3 regions of the Pandoraea pnomenusa genome follow, and region 1 is predicted to be linked to each of the others. Evidence: predicted binding sites of a transcription regulator. Region 1 holds the regulator's gene; each other region holds the start of a gene.
The links. The regulator sigma-54, encoded in region 1, starts transcription at its own class of promoters, with help from an activator protein. The targets are predictions, from matches to a motif close to TGGCANGNAANCTGCTTT.
Positions count from the first base shown of each region.

Region 2: LV28_RS30065 (acetyl-CoA acetyltransferase) is a predicted target of sigma-54. The motif match lies at 3,129-3,146, and genes of this name have one in related genera.
Region 3: prpB (methylisocitrate lyase) is a predicted target of sigma-54. The motif match lies at 3,854-3,871, and genes of this name have one in related genera.

Region 1 covers NZ_CP009553.3:4,834,597-4,841,691, forward strand. Annotated here, with positions in the region: gene LV28_RS45610 (KdsC family phosphatase) at 1-466, shown strand, start outside; gene lptC (LPS export ABC transporter periplasmic protein LptC) at 491-1,150, shown strand; gene lptA (lipopolysaccharide transport periplasmic protein LptA) at 1,147-1,845, shown strand; gene lptB (LPS export ABC transporter ATP-binding protein) at 1,868-2,638, shown strand; gene LV28_RS45630 (RNA polymerase factor sigma-54) at 2,733-4,220, shown strand; gene hpf (ribosome hibernation-promoting factor, HPF/YfiA family) at 4,357-4,710, shown strand; gene ptsN (PTS IIA-like nitrogen regulatory protein PtsN) at 4,947-5,402, shown strand; gene hprK (HPr(Ser) kinase/phosphatase) at 5,502-6,467, shown strand; gene LV28_RS45650 (PsiF family protein) at 6,621-6,947, shown strand.
Region 2 covers NZ_CP009553.3:1,318,549-1,325,643, forward strand. Annotated here, with positions in the region: gene LV28_RS30050 (TRAP transporter large permease) at 1-1,462, opposite strand, end outside; gene LV28_RS30055 (TRAP transporter substrate-binding protein) at 1,478-2,497, opposite strand; gene LV28_RS30065 (acetyl-CoA acetyltransferase) at 3,186-4,352, shown strand; gene LV28_RS30070 (acyl-CoA synthetase) at 4,518-6,128, shown strand; gene LV28_RS30075 (PPC domain-containing DNA-binding protein) at 6,125-6,670, shown strand; gene LV28_RS30080 (PPC domain-containing DNA-binding protein) at 6,667-7,080, shown strand.
Region 3 covers NZ_CP009553.3:1,997,418-2,004,512, forward strand. Annotated here, with positions in the region: gene LV28_RS49075 (hypothetical protein) at 1-234, opposite strand, end outside; gene LV28_RS33010 (MetQ/NlpA family ABC transporter substrate-binding protein) at 309-1,118, shown strand; gene LV28_RS48715 (hypothetical protein) at 1,291-1,452, shown strand; gene prpR (propionate catabolism operon regulatory protein PrpR) at 1,470-3,599, opposite strand; gene prpB (methylisocitrate lyase) at 3,952-4,842, shown strand; gene prpC (bifunctional 2-methylcitrate synthase/citrate synthase) at 4,870-6,021, shown strand; gene acnD (Fe/S-dependent 2-methylisocitrate dehydratase AcnD) at 6,029-7,095, shown strand, end outside.

The DNA of each region.
Region 1 (7,095 bases):
TGTACTCACCGACGGCGGCCTGCGCTACGGCCCGGCCGGCGAACTCATCAAGACCTTCGACTCGCTCGACGGCCATGGCATGAAGCTGCTGGCCGAAGCCGGCATCGTCACCGCCATCATCACCGGTCGCCAGTCCGACATCGTTGCCAAACGCGCCTCGGACCTGCGTGTCGAACACGTCTACCAGGGCGTGCGCGACAAGCGCGAGGCGTTCGAGGACCTGTGCGGCAAATTGTCCGTGACGGCCGACGTCTGCGGCCACATCGGCGACGACTGGCCGGACCTGCCGGTGCTCACGCGCGTGGGCTTCGCTGCCTGCCCGGCCAACGCACATGCGGAAGTGAAAGCGCGCAGCCACTGGATCGCCGCCACGCGCGGCGGCGACGGCGCCGTGCGCGAACTGTGCGACTTCGTCCTGCGCGCGCAGGGGCGTTACGACGCCCTGCTCGCCGAAGCCCTCGCCTGACGCGCCGAAGGAGCCCATCCCCCCATGGCCATGCAACGCGTCTCGCCCGCTTCGCTGATCGCAATTGCCGTGCTCGCCGGACTTGCCGCCGGCACGTACTGGCTGGTGCAGCGCACGCTGCCCTCGGACGCCGATCGCGCGCCGTACGTCAAACAGCACATTCCCGATTACTATGCCGACGACATGGTGATCTCCATGCTCTCGGCAAGCGGCATGACGCAATATCGCGTCAACGCCGTTCACATGACGCACTTCGAAGACGACCAGACCACCGCGATGACGATGCCCGCCGTGCGCGCGTTCACCCCGGATCAGCCGGAAGTGACGGCCACCAGCAAGCGCGGCACGCTCAATGCCGACATGTCGGTGGTGGACCTGTACGACGACGCCGTCGTGGTGCGCCAGGCCGGCCCGCGCGACCCGGAAATGCGCGCACTCTCGGAACATTTCCAGGTGCTGGTGAACGAAGACATCGTCCGCACGGAAAAACCCGTCCAGCTGTATCGCGGGATGTCCGTGATGTACGGCGATGGCATGATTTTCAATAACATCACGCGCGCCGTACAATTGCTCGGCAACGTGCACGGCACGATCCAGCCGGCGGAACTGGGCAACAAGTCCCCGGCACCGCCCGCCACGCCCGGCGCGCCATCCCAGACCAAACAGGGCTCCAAGACCCCATGACCGATCGCCGCAATCCGCGACCCGCATCCCTTTCGCTGCGTGCCCTGCGCGCGCTGGCCGCCGCCTTCGCCGTGCTCGGCGCCCTGGCGTCGCCGCTCGCCCATGCCGAACGCGCCGACCGCGACAAGCCGCTCAACATCGAGTCGGATCACATGAGCTACGACGACCTCAAGCAGGTCAACATCTTCACGGGCAACGTGACGATGACCAAGGGGACCATCCTCCTCAAGGCCGATCGCGTCGAAGTGACCCAGGATCCGGAGGGCTACCAGTACGCCACGGCCTACTACAAGCCGGGCGGCCCCCTCGCCTACATGCGCCAGAAGCGCGATGGCCTCGACGAGTACATCGACGGCTGGGGCCAGACGATCTACTACAACGGCAAGACGGAAGTCGCCACGCTCACCACGCAGGCCACGCTCAAGCGCCTGGCCGGCGGCACGCGCGTGCTCGACGAAATCCATGGCAGCGTGATCACTTACGACACGTACAACGAGGTCTATACCGCGAACAGCGGGGCCGACCAGGTCAACGCCAACAATCCGAACGGCCGTGTACGCGCCACGCTCGCGCCGCGCAATGCGACGGGTGCCGCACCCGCGGCCGGCGGCCCGGGCAGCAAGCCGGCCGCAGCACCCAAGGGCGATCTGCCGCCGCTGTCTCCCTCCAAAAGCATCGGGAATCCGCGTGAGTAATTCTGCCAACAACGCCTCGACCATCAACCCGGGCGCCGGGCCGTCGGGCAAGCCGAGCGCGCTCGTCGTGCGCTCGCTCAAGAAGCAATACGGCGCGCGCACCGTCGTGAAGGACGTGTCGCTGGACGTGAAAAGCGGCGAGGTCGTGGGATTGCTCGGCCCCAATGGTGCCGGCAAGACGACCTCGTTCTACATGATCGTGGGACTCGTGCCCGCCGACGACGGCGAAATCCAGCTCGACGGCAACCTGATCAGCGAATTGCCGATTCACGAACGCGCCCGCATGGGCGTCTCGTACCTGCCGCAGGAAGCATCGGTGTTTCGCAAGCTCACGGTCGAGGACAATATTCGCGCCGTGCTCGAACTGCAGGTCGACGCCCAGGGCAAGCCGCTCAAGCGCGACGAGATCGAGCGACGCATCGAAGCCCTGCTCGACGAGCTCCAGGTGAGCCATCTGCGCGAGAATCCGGCCATGTCGCTCTCCGGCGGCGAGCGCCGCCGCGTGGAAATCGCCCGGGCGCTGGCGACGCAACCGCGCTTCATCCTGCTCGACGAGCCGTTTGCCGGCGTCGATCCGATCGCCGTGCTGGAAATCCAGCGAATCGTGCGTTTTCTGAAAGATCGGGGCATCGGTGTCCTCATCACCGACCACAACGTGCGGGAAACGCTCGGCATCTGCGATCACGCCTACATCATCAGCGAAGGCTCGGTGCTCGCCGCGGGCACCCCCGACCAGATCGTGGCCGACGAGAGCGTCCGGCGCGTCTATCTGGGCGAGAATTTCCGGATGTAAAGCAAATTTTTCGCATGTAAACCCTGCCTCCGATAGGGCGCCGGGCCGGTTCCGCTGGCGTGACAAAGCCTCTACAATGAAGGCGAGACACGCTATGAAACCGACTCTTCAACTCCGCACCTCGCAGCACCTGACCCTCACGCCGCAGTTGCAGCAATCCATCCGGTTGTTGCAACTGTCGACGCTCGAACTTCAGCAGGAAGTCGAGCACGCCCTCACCCAGAACCCGATGCTCGAGCGCGAGGACGACTGGCTCGCGGGCTCGGTACGTGTCGGCACGGACGGGTCGCTTCGCAACGAGCGCAGCACGTCGGCGAGCAGCGCCAGCGAGGGCCATGAGTCCGCCAACGGCCATGACGAAACCCGCGAGCTCGACGGCCAGACCCGCTTCGACGACAGCAACCAGGACAGCGGCAGCGATTGGAGTCTTAACGATTTCGCCCGTTCGGGCAGCGCCTCGGACGACGACGACAACGCGCGCCCGCAGTTGCACGTCGATCACCCCAACCTTCGCGAACACCTGCTCGCGCAGCTGCGCCTGACCAAGGCGGGGCCGCGCGATCGCGCGCTTGTCGAATTCCTGATCGAATCGCTCGACGAAGACGGCTACCTCGGCACCATGCTCGACGAAATCCAGGCGGATATGCCTGAAGAGCTGGCGCTCGAGACCGAGGAGATCAACGCGGCGCTCGCGCTCCTGCAGAGCTTCGATCCGGCCGGTGTGGGTGCCCGTACGCCGTCCGAATGCCTGCGCCTTCAGTTGCAGCGCCTGCCGCCGAGCAATGTGCGCACGCTCTCGCTGCGCATCGTCTCGGATCACCTGGAACTGCTCGCCGCGCGCGATTACACGCGTTTGCGTCGCCTGCTCGGCGTGAGCGAAGACAGCCTGCGCGCGGCGCATCACCTGATTCGCTCGCTCGACCCTTTCCCCGGCGCGGCCTACGGCTCGCCGCAGGCCGATTACGTGGTGCCCGACGTGCTGGTGCGCAAGCAGGGCAGCAACTGGATCGCCGAACTCAACCCCGAGGTCATGCCGCGGCTGCGCATCAATGAGATGTACGCGCGAATTCTGCGAAACAACCGCAACGATCCGGGCACCGGCAATCTGCAGCAACAGCTCCAGGAAGCCCGCTGGCTGATCAAGAACATCCAGCAACGGTTCGACACGATCCTGCGTGTCGCACAGGCGATCGTCGAGCGTCAGAAGAACTTCTTCACGCACGGCGAAATCGGCATGCGGCCCTTGGTTTTACGCGAGATTGCTGATACGCTGGGTTTACATGAATCCACGATTTCACGGGTGACAACCAGTAAGTACATGCTCACTCCATTCGGGACTTTCGAGCTCAAGTACTTCTTTGGTTCGCACGTGGCCACGGAGGCGGGCGGCGCAGCGTCATCGACGGCCATCCGCGCACTCATCAAGCAACTCATAGGAGCAGAAGACCCGCAGAGCCCCCTTTCCGACAGCCGTATCGCGGAACTGCTGGCAGAGCAAGGGTTCGTGGTGGCGCGGCGCACTGTCGCGAAGTACCGCGAGGCCATGCGAATCCCCGCAGTCAACTTGCGCAAATCTTTGTAGTACGGTCCTAGTGCGCCATGTTGGCTCGCTGGGGCATTACGCCGCAGTGCGACATTGCGTCACGCCAATGGCTCTCGTCAGCCGGCGTCGCTCGTGACGCGGCCTGCACTTCGGCATTTCAGCAAGGAGAGCAGCTATGAATCTGAAGATCAGTGGACATCATCTCGAACTCACGCCGTCGCTGCGCGAATTCGTCGTCAACAAGCTCGAACGCGTGTTGAGGCACTTCGATCAGCTCATCGGCGCCGAGGTGATCCTCTCTGTCGACAAGACCAAGGAGAAGACCGGGCGCCAGATCGCCAGCATCACGGTGTATCTCAAGGGTAAGGAGATTTTCGTCGAGAAGTGTGACGAGAATATGTACGCCGCCATCGACAAGCTGATCGATATGCTCGACCGCAAGGTAATGCAATACAAGGACAAGGTTCAGGATCACGGCCGCGAGGCACTCAAGCACCAGCAACCTCCAGAGGCGGAACCGCTGCAATAAGTCCATCCGGGAGAGGTCGTCGCATTGACCGACACTGACGCGAAGCCGCACGGAACCTCACGCGCGAACCCACGTCTGTCATAAGTCTGGCATCACCCACCGCGGGGCCGTTGAACGGCCCCTTTTGTATGGTCCCGACGAGTTCCGCGCGTTGGCGCGGGCGCAGCGACGGGTGGTCTATAATGCGAGGTCAATCGGGGGTTGGAGGGCGACTACGCGTTCGCCCGCATTACAAGATGAATCGTTTAGTCAAACTCTTACCTGCGTCCAACATCCTGCTTGGACTGTCCGTCACCAGCAAGAAGCGCGTCTTCGAGCAAGCCGGGCTGCTCTTCGAGAGCAATGCCGGGCTCACGCGCGCGCTTGTCACCGACAATCTGTTTGCGCGCGAGCGTCTGGGCTCGACCGGGCTGGGGGAAGGCGTGGCGATTCCGCACGGCCGGATCAAGGGTCTGAAACATCCGATGGCCGCCTTCGTGCGCCTGGCCGACCCGATTCCCTTCGAAGCGCCCGACGGCCAGCCCGTCTCCCTGCTGTTCTTCCTGCTGGTTCCGGAACAGGCGACCCAGCAACATCTCGAGATTCTGTCCGAAATTGCCCAGTTGCTCTCCGATCGCTCGATGCGCGAGACATTGACCACGGCGCCCGACGCCGAAGTCATTCACGCCGCGCTCGCGAACTGGCAGCCCTGAGCCCGCGGGGGCTCGCCGATTTCCGCCGATATTCACGGGTATCGCCGCAAAGACTGACGAATTCCGTAGCTCCCACACCCAACCGAACGAGGCGACGCGGTGGAACTGACCGGCATCAACGCGCAGAGCATATTCGACGACAACGCAGCCACGCTGCGCCTGTCGTGGCTGACCGGCCATGAGGGATGGGAGCGCGGTTTCACGCCTGAAAGCGTGGCTACCGCAACCTCCAGCGCGGACCTCGTGGGTCACCTGAACCTCATTCACCCGAACCGGATCCAGGTGCTTGGCGAGGCCGAACTGCGCTATTACCAGCGCCTGACCGACGAGAACCGCAAACGTCACATGGGCGAAGTCATCGCCCTGGAACCGCCGTTCCTGGTGGTCGCGGACGGCCTCGAAGCGCCGCCCGACCTGGTGCTGCGCTGCACCCGTTCCTCGACCCCGCTGTTCACCACACCGATGTCGACGGCAGCTGTCATCGACAGCCTGCGGCTGTACATTTCGCGCGTGTTCGCCCCGCGATGCACGATGCACGGCGTATTTATCGACATTCTGGGCATGGGGGTGCTGCTGACCGGCGACTCCGGCCTGGGCAAGAGCGAGCTCGGCCTGGAACTGATCAGCCGGGGTCACGGGCTGGTGGCCGACGATGCCGTCGATTTCGTACGTCTCGGCCCGGACTTCGTGGAAGGCCGCTGTCCGCCCTTGTTGCAGAACCTGCTCGAAGTGCGCGGTCTGGGCCTGCTCGACATCAAGACGATCTTCGGCGAAACGGCCGTGCGCCGGAAGATGAAGCTCAAGCTGATCGTGCAACTGGTGCGCCGCCCCGACGGCGAATTCCAGCGCCTGCCGCTCGAGGCGCAGACGGTCGACGTGCTGGGGCTGCCGATCAACAAGGTCATTCTGCAAGTGGCCGCCGGGCGAAACCTTGCCGTGCTCGTGGAAGCCGCCGTGCGCAACACGATTCTGCAATTGCGCGGCATCGATACGCTCAAGGACTTCATGGAGCGCCAGCGCCAGGCCATGCAGGACCCGGACGGGATGCAGGGCAAGCTTCTCTGAGCGGCGCGACGCGTCGTCGTCCCCTTTTTCCCCGGGTTTACCGCAATTTTTGCGATTTTCTGTCAACGCCGCGCGATTGCGGCGCGTTTTCTTTCATGTTGTAATCGCCACGCGGCCCATCCCCGTGCGTGTCGACCTTATGGAGAGACGATCATGAAGAAAGCACTTGCTGCATTGCTCCTGGTATCCCCGCTGCTCGCATCGCCCGTGTTTGCCCAGACGGCCGCGCCGGCCCCCGCGCCCAAGGCGTCCAACTCGCAACAAAGCAAGATGAGCGCCTGCAATGCCCAGGCCGGCGACAAGAAGGGCGATGAGCGCAAGGCGTTCATGAAGTCGTGCCTGTCGAACAAGCCGGCCCCGGCAGCCAAGCAGACGCAGCAGGAAAAGATGAAGGCGTGCAACGCCCAGGCCGGCGACAAGAAAGGCGACGAGCGCAAGGCGTTCATGAAGTCGTGCCTGTCGAACAAGCCGGCAGGCTGATCCGCCGAGATCCAGGACCCAGCGATTTCCGCCAGACGGCGCCCCTTGCGGCGCCGTTTTTGTTGAACTGGCGCGAATTCGCGCGACAAAGCGCGACGTGTGCGGAACATTATCGCGTTCCGCTGCTCGACACCCGTAAGACACAATC
Region 2 (7,095 bases), 1.9 Mb from region 1:
ATGCCATGGCGGTGGCCATGCCGATGATGAGCAGGATGGCACCGGACAGCGCGGCCGTCTCGGTGAGCAGCGGGTACAGGCGCTTGAAGTCGAGATGCTTCTTGAAGATGTGGACGATCAGGCCGATCACGATCGTGTACGCGATGCCGACGGTCGAGACCTCGGTGGCCGTGGCGGCGCCCTCGATCACGGCCGTGCGAATCAGGATCGGCAGGGCCAGGGCGGGCAGCGCCACGATGAACGTCTTGCCGATCACGCTCCACGGCGCGCGTTTCGCCGCGTGCGGCGCTTCCTTGCGCGAGCGGGCAAAGCAGACGACCACGATGGCGAGCGTGGCGATGACCGCGGGCAGCAGGCCGCCGACGAACAGGGCCGTGATCGACACGCCGCACACCGCACCGATGGTAATCAGCACGAGACTTGGCGGAATCGTCTCGGTCATGGCGCCGGTCGACGAGAGCAGCGCGACGAGGTCTTCCGGCTTGGAGCCGCGGCGTTGCATTTCGGGAAAGAGTGCCGGGGCCACGGCCGCCATGTCGGCAGCCTTTGAGCCGGAGATGCCGGACACGAGGAACATCGCGCCGAGCAGCACGTATTGCAGGCCGCCGCGCACATGCCCGAGCAGCGAGGCCATGAATTCGATCAGGCTGCGGGCGAGACCGCTCATCTCGATGAGCGCGCCGAGCAGCACGAACAGCGGCACCGACAGCAGGATGAGACCGGACATGCCTTCGTCCATGCGGCTCACCACGATCTGCAACGGTGCGTCGGTGACCAGCGCGAGATACGCCAGTGTCGCGGTGCCGAACGCGAAGGCGATGGGAATGCCGCCTGCCACGCAGGCGCCCACGATCAGCACGAAGAACACCAGCAGGTTGTAGTTGCCCATGGCGATGAGCGCCGGGCGCCCGAGCCAGAGTGCCGCACCGAGGGCGGCCACGACCAGCACGCCCAGGCCCAGCTGGCGCATGCTCGAGCAGCGAGCCAGGCGCGATATCGCGGCGATGAGCATCAGACCGGCGCCGACCGGGAGCGCCGCGGCGCGCAGCCCGTCCGGAATTTCCAGTGCCGGTGTGGTGATGTCCATCTGTTCGATGGCATGCGTGTATGCGGGCATGATGATGAGTGCCACGAACACGCAGACCGTGAGCGCGGCCATGGTCTGAAACCATTCGCGCCACGCAACGGGGAGCTTGTTGACGATGGCGGACAAACGCATGTGCTCGCCCCGGTCGAGCGCCAGCACGGCGCCGAGCATCGATAGCCAGATGAACAGGATCTGGGCGAGCTCGTCCGACCACGTGAGCGGATTGTCGAACCCGTAACGCGAGATCACGCCCGCGAGCAGGATGAGTGTCTCCGCCACCACCAGCAGCACGGCAACCGCCTCGGTGACTTTCATCACCGCGCGGTTGACGTGGCAGAAGAGGCGGGCGAGCGCGTGCGTCGGCTCGGCCGTCATCGTCAACGTTTCCATTTACGCGAGCTTCCCGGTGTACTTTTCCAACATGGCCCAAGCCTCATCGCCGAACTTCTTGTGCCATTCGGCATAGAAGCCCGCGCTGCGAAGCTTGTCGCGGAATTGCTCGTTGTTCGGCGCATTGAACACGAGGCCCTTCTGCTTGAGCTCCGCCATCACGCCGTCGTTGAGCTTGCGCACGTCGTCGCGCTGCGCCATGGCGGCAGCGTTCACGTTGGCCGTCACGATCGCCTGCAGATCCTTGGGCAGCTTGTCCCACTTCTGCTTGTTGGCGAGGAACCAGAAGCCGTCCCACATGTGATTCGTCATCGATACGTACTTCTGCACTTCGTAGAGCTTGGCCGTGGTCAGCAATGCCAGCGGGTTTTCCTGCGCTTCGACGATGTGCGTCTGCAGGGCCGAATACACTTCGGCGAAGTTGATCGACGTGGGCGATGCGTCGAACGCCTTGAACATCGACGTCCACAGCGGGCTCGTCGGGACGCGGATCTTCAGGCCCTTGAGATCGGCGGGCGAGTTGATCGGGCGGCTGCTCGTGGTGATCTGTCGATAGCCGTTCTCCCAGATCTTGTCGAAGGCGAACACCGAGGTCTTGGCGATCTGGCCGCGCACGTGCGCACCGAGGTCGCCGTCCATGGCGGCCCACACCTGGCTGTAGTCCTTGAATGCGAAGCCCACGCCGGAGATCTGTGCCGACGGCACGAGCGTGCCGAGAATCAGCGGCGAGAGCGTGAAGTAGTCGATCGCGCCTGCGCGGATCTGGCTCAGCATGTCGCTGTCGCTGCCGAGCTGGTTGTTCGGATAGATCTGGAAGTCGATGCGGCCCTTCGACTGCTCGGCGATCTTCTGCGCCATCTCCTTGGCGCGGATATTCATCGGGTGGCTGACGGGGAGATTGTTCGCGAACTTCAGCGTGAATTCGGCGGCGTGTGCCTGCGTCTGGTACAACCCCGTCGCGGCGGCTGCCGACGTGGCTGCCACGACCTTGATGAAGTGGCGGCGATCCATGGTGCTCATACTGCATGTCTCCTGTTTATTGGTTTGGTGACCGCATCTGAAGCGCGAGGCGCGCCAGCGTGTTGCCTTGCAGCGCCCCGGCCGGCTCGCGTCCTGCGGCGTGCGAGTGGCCTGGCTATCTTACGCAAGTCGAATGCCAGATCGCGCGCCGGGCGGGAAAACCCTTACGTTGTTAAGCATCGGTGAATTCCCTCGCATCGCCGCCACGCGCCACCACGCGCGCCCCGCGCTGTCTCGCTGGCTTTCGCTTGATGGGAACGGCGCGCGGCGCGACCGGTTCGCCCCTCGGCGATGACGAAGCCGCTGGCGTGCGCGACGCGTCGCGGTGCGACAGGTGTCGCATCCGCCGCGCAGTTTGCGACACCTGTCGCAGGCCGGGCATCGTCGCGATGCGACAGGTGTCGCATCGACCGCGCGACATACCCGGCGTGTTGCGGCACAGCAAATTCGCCTCACGCGGGGTGCACTCGAATTCACTTGCCCGGCGGGTGACACGCGCTTTACGCTTGCGTCAATTGCCGGCGCGCCACAAGCGTCGCCGCTGCAAGGAGGACGCAGGGGGCAGGTCGACGCCGCCCGCGCCGCACCGAATGGCGCCCGCATCACGTCAAATCGGGCAGGCGCATTTGTCTGGCATCGAAATTGCTCACCGGAGTCTGGATGACCCCAATTTTCCGGAGAACACTTCATGGTTGCTGCATGCCTTACCGGCTGGGCCCACTCCCAGTTCGGCAAACTCGATAACGTCGATGCCGAAGTTCTGCTGGCCGATGTCGCACAAGCCGCTCTCGACGACGCGGGCCTCGCGCCCGAGCAGATCGACTCGATTCATGTCGGCACCTTCAACGGCGGTTTCCTGTATCAGGACTTCCCGTCCTCGCTCGTCTTCAACCGCATTCCCGGGCTGCGCTTCAAGCCCGCCACGCGTTACGAGAACGCCTGCGCCACGGGTTCGGCCGCGGTGCACGGCGGCTTGCAATCCATCGAGGCCGGCAAGGCGACGCACGTGCTCGTGATCGGCTTCGAGAAGATGACCGAGCTGGCCACCCCGCAAGTCGGTGACGTCCTGCTCAAATGCAGCTACGCGCGGGAAGAGGCGGGCATTCCCGGCGGCTTTGCCGGCGTGTTCGGCACGATCGCGCAAACCTACTTCGAGCGTTACGGCGATCAGTCCGACGCGCTTGCACGCATCGCAGCGAAGAATCATCGCAATGGCTCGGTGAATCCCTACGCGCACATGCGCCGCGACTTCGGCTACGACTTCTGCCGTAACGTCTCGGAGAAGAATCCGTTCGTCGCCGGACCGCTCAAGCGCACCGATTGCTCGATGGTCTCCGACGGGGCCGCCGCGCTGGTGATCTCCTCGGCCGACGTCGCACGCACGATGCCCAAGGCCGTGGGCTTTCGCGCGGCCGTGCAGGTCAACGATTACCTGCCGCTTTCGCGCCGTGACCCGCTGGCCTTCGAGGGCGGTCAGCACGCCTGGCGTCAGGCGCTGGGCGTGGCGGGCGTGTCGCTGAAGGACTTGTCGCTGGTCGAGACGCATGACTGTTTCACCATCGCCGAACTGATCGAGTACGAGGCGATGGGACTCGCGAAGCCCGGCCAGGGGGCCAACGTGATCGCCGAGGGCCTGACGGAGAAGAATGGTCTGCTACCGGTCAACCCGTCGGGCGGCCTCAAGGCCAAGGGACATCCGGTCGGCGCGACGGGCGTGTCGATGCACGTGATGGCGGCCATGCAGCTCACGGGCACCGCCGGCGAGATGCAGATCCCCAACGCGAAGCTTGCGGGCGTGTTCAACATGGGCGGCGCGGCCGTCGCCAATTACGTCAGCATTCTCGAGGCGCGATGAGGCGTAGTCCGGCGCACTGAGGTGCATCGATGCGCATGGGTGTGCATCAGTGCGCATCGCGTCGCAAGCCACATCGAAGTCCATCGACGCACGCCGGACCGTTGGGGGGTGCGAAGCATGTCAGGCAGGTGGCCCGGCGCTGGCCGGGCCCGTCATATCGCAAGACTGAGCCATAAGAAAGTAGAGGAGACGAGCGACATGCTCAAGAAGGTCATGAATCTCGGCCGGCTGCTGGCCGACGTTGCCCGGCGTCACCCGGACGAGCCCGGATTGATCGTCGGCGACAAGGTCACCACTTGGGCGCAGATCGACGCTCGCGTGAACGCGGCCGTCGACGCGCTGCGCAAGTTGGGCGTGGGCAAGGGCGACAAGTTGCTGGTGCACTCGCGCAACAACCTGCCGATTTTCGAGAGCGCGTGGATCGCGTTTCGCCTCGGCGCCGTGTGGGTGCCGACGAACTTCCGCATTACCGCACCCGAGGCGGCGTATCTCGGGCAATCGAGCGGCGCGTGCGTGATGATCTACGACGCCGGCTTCGAGGGACACGTCGACGCCGTGCGTGCCGCGTCGCCCGCCCTGCGTCATGTGATCGCGCTGGGTGCGCCGCGTGCGGGCGAGTTCCATTACGAAACGCTCGTGGCCGCGCATATGGGCGCGGCCGGTTACGAGGCGGAAGTCGAGTACGAGGACCCGCTGTGGTTCTTCTACACGTCCGGCACGACCGGACATCCGAAAGCGGGTGTGCTCTCGCACGGGCAGATGGCGTTCGTCGTCACGAACCATCTGGCCGACCTGATGCCCGGCATCACGTATCGCAGCCGCTCGATGGTCGTCGCACCGCTCTCGCACGGTGCCGGTATCCACGCCATCGTCAACACCGCGCGCGGCGCGGCGAGCGTGCTGCTGCCGGGCGAAAAGATGGACGCGGCGCAGGTGTGGCAGGCGATCGAGCGCCATCGCGTGGACAACATGTTCACGGTGCCCACCATCGTGAAGATGCTCGTGGAGGATCCGGCGGTGGACCAGTACGACCACAGCTCGCTGCGTTTCGTGATCTACGCGGGTGCGCCCATGTATCGCGCCGACCAGAAATACGCGCTGCGGAAGCTGGGGCGTGTGCTGGTGCAGTACTACGGGCTGGGCGAGGTGACCGGCAACATCACTGTGTTGCCGCCGTGGCTGCATGGCGAAGACGACGATGCGCCCGATGCGCGCGTGGGCACGTGCGGCATGCCGCGCACCGGCATGGAGGTGGCGATTCTCGACGAGCGCGGCGAGCGTCAGCCGCCGTTCGCCTCGGGTGAGATCTGCGTGCGCGGTCCCGCCGTCTTCATGGGCTATCACAACAATCCGGATGCGAATGCCAAGGCGTTCAAGGATGACTGGTTCCATACGGGCGACCTGGGCCACGTCGACGCGCAGGGCTTCCTCTACATCACGGGACGCGCGTCCGACATGTACATTTCGGGCGGCTCGAACGTCTATCCGCGCGAAATCGAGGAGGCCCTGCTCACGCATCCGGCCGTGTCGGAGTGTGCGGTGCTCGGCGTGCCCGACCCGAAGTGGGGCGAGAGCGGGCTCGCGGTGGTGGTCGCCCGGGAAGGCATGGCCGCACAGGCCGATGAACTGCTCGGACATCTCGAGGCGCGCATTGCCCGATACAAGTGGCCGCGTCGCTTCGTTTTCTGGAATGCCATGCCCAAGTCGGGCTACGGCAAGATCGTGAAGAAGCAAATCAAGACGATGCTCGAAGAGCAAGGAGACTATCGACTATGAAACCTGCGCTTTCGCGGATCTATCGGCATGCAGGCGTCCCCACGTTACCCCGTGTGGAAGACTGCGTGTTGAGCGGGCAGCACGAACTGCGCGTGACGATCCGGTCTGGTGCGAATCTCGGCGAGTCCCTGCGTGCGGCGTTATCCCGCTATACGTATGGTGGCGGCGTCGGCCGTTTCTGCGCGGGCACCGCGCGAGGACTGCGGTATCACATGATCGAGACCACTGCCGACGCTGAGCGCCCGTTCGGCTACGGGGCGCCGGTCGACGAAACCCGCGAGGTGGATCTGATCGGCGGGGCCATCACGATAGGCCGTACCGCCGATGGCGCCACGCTGCTGCATTGCCATGCCGGGTTTTCCGACCCCGGCGGCGATTTGCACGGCGGCCATCTGATTCTCGATCACACCTGGGCCGGCGAGGAGCCCGTGGTGATTCGTCTGTGTCTGTTCGAACATGGCGGCTACGTGACCGGGGACGATGAGGAAACGCGCTTTCACTTGTTGCGTCCCGCGGCGATGCGACCGGGAGAGCACTCATGAGCGCGGCGCTGGAGGTTCCGGTCGCCATCGAGAACGGCACACTGGGTCGGCTGGTCGTGGCCCGTCTCAAACCCAATCAGGATCTGACCGAAAGCATCGAGGCACTGTGCGCCGAGCATGGCATTGCGCGGGCCATCGTACGCGGCGCGGTCGGCAGCCTGATCGACGCGCGTCTCGCGTTCCGAGCAGGCGACAGTTGGCGCGAGCAGCTGGTGAGCGGCCCGGGGGTGGAAATCCTCAATGTGTTCGGCGAGGTCGACGTGCGCCCCGAAGCCGCCCAGACGCTGCCCATGCTGCACGGCATGGTGGCCGACACCGAAGGCCGCATGTTCGCCGGGCGCTTCGTTCGTGGCGGCAATCTGTCGTTCATCACCATCGAGGTCACGTTGCAGGAGTGGCTGCCTGCCTAGCGCGACGTCGACACC
Region 3 (7,095 bases), 2.6 Mb from region 1:
CGACCGGCTGGCGGCTTCGCCGCTTGCCGTGCCACCCCCCCGGCCCGTGATCAGGCTGTTCTCCCGGCGATGCGCCCCTTCGGTTGTCCGAAGGGGCGTTTTTTTGGGGGTGAGCAGACCGTCGACAGCAGTGGGGATATGGAAATGCCGATTATGTATTTCGCGTAAACCCGCATCTGTGGCAGCATCGCGGGTCTGGGTGACGATGGCGGCAGTGGGCCGCGCGTGGCCCACGTGGGCCCACCCGGCTCACACGATACTGAACGGGCGCCCATCAGGCGCCAGACAAGCAAAAGGAGAATTCGCACATGCTGTCCCGTCAACTGATCCATGCGATCCTCGGCGCCACGCTGGCCGTGGCTTCGCTCGGCGCCGCCGCGCAGACCGCCGACAAGCCCCTGAAGGTCGGCACGATGGCCGGCTCGGACGCCCAGATCTTCGAAGTCGTGAAGCAGGTCGCGCATAAGCGCGGCCTCGAAATCAAGATCATCGAGTTCAGTGACTACGCACAGCCCAACGCCGCGCTCGATGCCGGCGATCTGGACGCCAACGGCTTTCAGCACAAGCCGTTCCTCGATAGCCAGGTCAAGGATCGCGGCTACAAGATCGTGAGCGCGGGACTCACTTACGTCTCACCACTGGGCTTCTATTCCAGGAAGTACAAGTCGCTCAAGGATCTGCCCAACGGCGCGAAGGTCGGTATCCAGAACGACCCGTCGAACGGTAACCGCGCCCTGCTGCTGTTGCAGAAAGAGGGGCTGATCAAGTTGCGCGCCGGTGCCGGCGTCGACGGCAAGAACGCCACGCCGCTCGATATCGCCGAGAACCCGAAGAAGCTGAAGATCGTGGAATTGGAAGCCGCGCAATTGCCGCGTGCATTGCCGGACCTCGACGCCGCGTCGATCAACACCAACTTCGCGGCGCAGGCCGGTCTGGTGCCCAAGCGCGATGCGATTGCCATCGAGGACCTGAAGGGGCCTTACGCGAACCTGATCGCCGTGCGCGCGAAGGATGCGAACAAGCCCTGGGTCAAGCAACTGGTCGACGCTTACGACTCGGACGAAGTCAAGCAGTTCATCGACAAGCAGTTCAAGGGCGCGCTCATCGCCACGTGGTAAGCCACGATGCCGTGGCGTGCCTTGCACGCCGCGCGGCCGGTGGGCAAAAAAACCGGGGCCATGGTCCCGGTTTTTTCATGCGCGCATCATTTGCAACGCGTCGTGCACCACGTCGCTGGCATGAAAGCGTTTGACTAGAATGGAAGTGTCATTCCGACGCAGGGGGGGCGCCATGTCCATGCTCAACGTTTCGATGATGCTCGTGGCATTGCTTGTCGGCTTCGCCGTCGGCATGCTGGTCGACCATTTCTGGGTCACCCATCACGACGAGCCCGCCAATCACAAGCGACTCGACTGGCACGAGATGTGGGAGCGTATCCGCCACCAGCACTGACGCTGGCATCCCGCCGGTCAGTTGCCGGGATGCTCGCGCAGCTTTCGCCATAGCGTCGACCGGCTGATGCCCAGCGCCTCGCAGGCGGCGCCCCGGTCGCCGCCGCACGCCGCGAGCGTGGCGCGAATGCGTGCCAGTTCCTCGGCGGCGCGTCGGGCGCGCCCGGTCTGCGCCAGTGGCGCGGCGCCGGTCTGACGCACTCCGGGCTCGCCGACTTGCCGTCCCCCGTGCGTGGGGGGAACATCGGGCGACGCCGGCGCATCGATGCGCAGGGGGGCGCCACCCGCCGGATCGAGTTCCGGTGCAATCTCGACCAGCCGTGCGCGATCGATCTCACGCGCCTCCACCACATCGGCGCAGACGACCGCAATGCGCTCGAGCAGATTTTCCAGTTCGCGCACATTGCCGGGCCAGCGATAAGTCGCCAGCAGTGGCAGTAGCGACGCCTGCAGGGCTTCGACGCTCATGCGCGCGCCGGCGCGCGCGAGGGCGCGCTCCAGAAAGAGCGGGGTGAGGCGTGGCAGGTCGTCCATGCGCTCGCGCAACGGCGGCAGCACCATGCGCAGGATGTTGAGCCGGTAATACAGGTCTTCGCGGAACAGACCGGCGGCCACCTGCTGCCGAAGGTCGCGGTGCGTTGCGGCGATCACGCGCACGTCGCACGGCACCGGTTCGGTCGCGCCGAGCCGCAGCACCTCGCGCTCCTGAAGCACGCGCAGCAGGCGCGTTTGCAGCGGCATCGGCATTTCGCCGATTTCGTCGAGAAAGATCGTGCCGTTGTGGGCCGTCTCGAACAGGCCGGCCTTGCCGCCGCGCCGCGCGCCGGAGAACGCGCCGTCTTCATAGCCGAAGAGCTCGCTCTCGAGCAGCGTCTCGGGAAACGCCGCGCAATTGATCGCCACGAAGGGATAGTCGCGTCGTCGACTGGCGTTGTGGATGCCCTGCGCGAGCAATTCCTTGCCGGTGCCGCTCTCGCCGTGCACAAGCACGGTCGAATCCGTCTGGGCGTAGCGGCGCGCCAGCGCGCGCACCTGCGTCATCGCAGCCGAGTCGCCGATCAGATCGTCGAGCCGGTAGCGCGCCACAAGGTGTCGCGGGCGGTGACGCGAACGCAGCGAACGGTCCACACGCGCAAACGCTTGCGAGTCCTGGCACGTGAGGAGCGCGCCTGTGAGCGTGCCCTGATCCAGCAGCGGGATGCGGTTGACGACCCACGTCTTGCCCGCCATGGAAACGATCGCCTCCAGTTCGGCGCTCGCGCTCTCCAGGGTGCGGGAAATGTCCAGTGCCGGCGCGATGGCGTCGAGCGGTCGGCCGACGGCGTCGATCGCATTCACGCCGAGCATGCCGGCCATCGACGCATTGATCGCCTCCACCCGGCCATCGAGGTCGACGGCGGCCACGCCTTCGTGCAGATGTCGGAGCACGGTGTCGAGACGCTCGCGCCGCTGCGCTTCGATGCGTCCGAAGCGCGCGACTTCCAGCGCCGTGTCGAACGCCGCGCGCACCGAGTCCTGCGAATAGAGAAACACGCCCGTGAGCCCCGCGCGCTCGGCCAGTTCGGTCACCAGGCCGGGGCCGACGATGACTTCCATGCCTTCGTCGCGCAGTCGATGCACGAGGTCTTCGGCGTCATGCGCGTCGTGATAGGCATGCTGCGGGATATCGAGATGAAACGCGCTCTTGAAGCGTTCGAATTCGGCGGCCGGGCGTGCATACGACACCAACGCGATGCGCGACGCAGGCGATGGCGAGGGCAGTGCGCGGCGCGCCCGGGCGAGCGCGTGCATGACATCGAAGCCGGTGACTTTCACGAGCACGACGGGCAGTGCGACGCGCTCGCGCAGGAATGCGCCATTCGAGCCCGCCGCGACGATACCGTCGACGCTGCCCGCGGGCAGCCGCGCCAGCGCGTCGATCACGGCTTCGTAGCCTTTGTCGATGATCTGGACGTCGGCGACGGCCGTGTAATCGGGCACGATGTCGCGATAGAGTTCGCCGAGCTTGCTGATGCCCACCGCCCAGATCACCGGCTTCCTGACGGCGGTGACGGTCGACTGCGCAAGCGCCGTGCGCAACAATCCGCCGGAGGCGGGCAGTGGCATCGGCACACGGGCGGACAGGTCGGTAGCGTTGGGTTTCGGCATGGCGCGGCTTGTGGAAAAGCGAGGGCGACGCGTCAGTCTGGGCGCGTGGAACAGCAATGATCGTAGCATATTGCGACAACGCGTTTCATATTTCGTTTCAAATTGAAATGTTTTGCGACGTGGTCGCAGCGCGGCGCACGGGGTTCGCCTTGACGTAAACGTCAGGTGCGCGAAGAATTTCCTTTGATAAATGAACGCGTTACGCATTGGTGCGCCGCGTGCGACGCCCGGTGCGATCAGCCTGCTCCGGCGTCTGGCACGCTCATTGCTATAACAAGCCACTGCATTTCAACCCAGCGCGATCCGGCGATTTCCGACCGTTCGTCGCGCGTGACACGACCGAGGGATTCACGTGACGCAAACCATTCGTTCGGCCGGCGCCGCCTTCCGCGAGGCCGTCAAGACCGAGCAACCGTTGCAGGTTGTCGGTGCGATCAACGCCAACCACGCCCTGCTGGCCAAGGCGGCCGGCTTCAAGGCGATTTATCTGTCCGGCGGCGGCGTCGCGGCCGGCTCGCTCGGGTTGCCCGATCTGGGCATCTCCACGCTCGACGATGTGCTGACCGATGTGCGCCGCATTACGGACGTCTGCGACCTGCCGCTGCTGGTCGATGTCGACACCGGGTTCGGTCCGTCGGCGTTCAACATTGCACGTACGGTGCAGTCGCTCATCAAATTCGGCGCCGGCGCCATGCACATCGAGGATCAGGTCGGCGCGAAGCGTTGCGGCCACCGTCCGGGCAAGGCGATCGTGACACAGCAGGAGATGGTCGATCGCATCAAGGCCGCGGTCGACGCGCGCACCGACGAGAACTTCGTCATCATGGCGCGTACGGACGCGTTGGCCGTGGAAGGTCTGCAGGCGGCCATCGACCGCGCTTGCGCGTGCGTGGAAGCGGGCGCCGACATGATCTTCCCGGAAGCGATGACCGAACTGCCGATGTACCGCCAGTTCGCCGATGCGGTGAAGGTGCCGGTGCTCGCCAACATCACCGAGTTCGGCTCGACCCCGTTGTTCACCGTGGAAGAGCTCAGGAGCGCGCAGGTCGGGTTGGTGCTGTATCCGCTGTCGGCGTTCCGCGCGATGAACAAGGCGGCCGAGAACGTGTACCACACGATTCGTCGCGACGGCACGCAAAAGGCCGTGCTCGACACCATGCAAACCCGCGCCGAGCTCTATGAGAGCATTGGCTATCACGCGTACGAGCAGAAGCTCGACGCGTTGTTCGCGCAACAGAAATAACCGAATCCCTGATCTGGAGGAATGAGCATGAGCGAGACGACCGCCACCGGCTTCAAGCCCAAGAAATCCGTCGCCCTGTCGGGCGTGACCGCCGGCAACACCGCCTTGTGTACGGTGGGCCGCTCGGGCAACGACCTGCACTATCGCGGCTACGACATCCTGGATCTGGCGCAGACCTCGGAGTTCGAGGAAATCGCGTATCTGCTGGTCTACGGCAAGCTGCCGACGGTGGCTGAACTGCGTGGCTACAAGGCCAAACTCAAGTCGCTGCGTGGCCTGCCGGCCGCGGTGAAGGAAGCCCTCGAGGCCGTGCCCGCCGCCGCGCACCCGATGGACGTGATGCGCACCGGGGTGTCGGTGCTGGGCACCGTGCTGCCCGAAAAGGACGATCACAACATTCCGGGCGCGCGCGACATTGCCGATCGCCTCATGGCGAGCCTGGGCTCGATGCTCCTGTACTGGTTCCACTACAGCCAGAATGGCGTGCGCATCGATGTCGAGACCGACGACGACAGCATCGGCGGCCACTTCCTGCACCTGCTCCACGGTCGGAAGCCGTCGGATCAGTGGGTGCGTGCGATGCACACGTCGCTGATCCTGTACGCCGAGCACGAGTTCAACGCATCGACCTTCACCGCTCGCGTGATCGCGGGCACGGGTTCCGACATGCACTCGGCCATTACCGGCGCCATCGGCGCACTGCGCGGTCCGAAGCATGGCGGCGCCAACGAAGTGGCGTTCGAAGTGCAAAAGCGTTACGACTCGCCGGACGAGGCCGAGGCCGACATCCGCAAGCGTGTCGAGAACAAGGAAGTGATCATCGGCTTCGGTCACCCCGTCTATACCGTGAGCGACCCGCGCAACAAGGTCATCAAGGAAGTCGCGCATCAGTTGTCGAAAGATCAGCAGAACACTGCCATGTACGACATCGCCGAGCGTCTGGAGTCGGTCATGTGGGACGTCAAGAAGATGTTCCCGAACCTCGACTGGTTCAGCGCCGTGAGCTATCACATGATGGGCGTGCCGACCGCGATGTTCACGCCGCTGTTCGTGATCGCCCGTACGTCGGGTTGGAGCGCACACATCATCGAGCAGCGCATCGACAACAAGATCATTCGCCCGAGCGCCAACTACACCGGTCCGGAAGATCGGAAGTTCGTACCGATCGAGCAACGCTGAGCCGTCCATGAACACCGAATACCGTAAATCGCTGCCCGGCACGTCGCTGGATTACTTCGACGCCCGCGCTGCCGTCGAGGCCATCGCGCCGGGCGCCTACGACACCTTGCCCTACACGTCGCGCGTGCTCGCCGAGAACCTCGTGCGCCGGTGCGATCCGGCCACGCTGGCCGAGTCGCTCAGGCAACTGATCGAGCGACGCCGCGACCTCGACTTTCCGTGGTTTCCCGCCCGTGTGGTGTGCCACGACATTCTTGGCCAGACGGCGCTCGTCGACCTCGCCGGTCTGCGTGATGCGATTGCCGCGCAAGGGGGCGATCCGGCGCTCGTGAACCCGGTGGTGCCCACGCAACTTGTGGTCGATCACTCCCTGGCGGTGGAGTGCGGCGGTTTCGATCCGGATGCCTTCGCCAAGAACCGCGCCATCGAAGATCGCCGCAACGAAGACCGCTTCGACTTCATCAACTGGACGAAGAAGGCGTTTCGCAACGTCGACGTGATTCCGCCGGGCAACGGCATTCTTCACCAGATCAACCTGGAGCGCATGAGCCCGGTGATTCAGGTGACGGACGGCGTGGCGTATCCCGACACGCTCGTGGGCACCGATTCGCATACCCCGATGGTCGATGCCCTCGGCGTGATTGCCGTCGGCGTGGGCGGGCTCGAAGCGGAAAGTGTGATGCTTGGGCGTGCCTCGTGGATGCGTTTGCCGGACATCGTCGGCGTGGAGCTCACGGGCAAACCGCAGCCGGGCATCACCGCCACGGACATCGTGCTCGCGCTCACCGAATTCCTGCGCAAGGAAAAGGTGGTCTCGGCCTACCTCGAGTTCTACGGCGAGGGCGCGGCGAATCTCACGTTGGGCGATCGGGCCACGATCTCGAACATGGCCCCCGAGTTCGGCGCCACGGCCGCGATGTTCTACATCGACGCGCAGACCATCAAATATCTGAAGCTCACCGGTCGCGACGACGCGCTCGTCGCGTTGGTCGAGACCTACGCCCGGCAGACCGGCCTGTGGGCCGACAGCCTGAAGACGGCGGTGTACGAGCGCGTGCTCCGGTTCGATCTGTC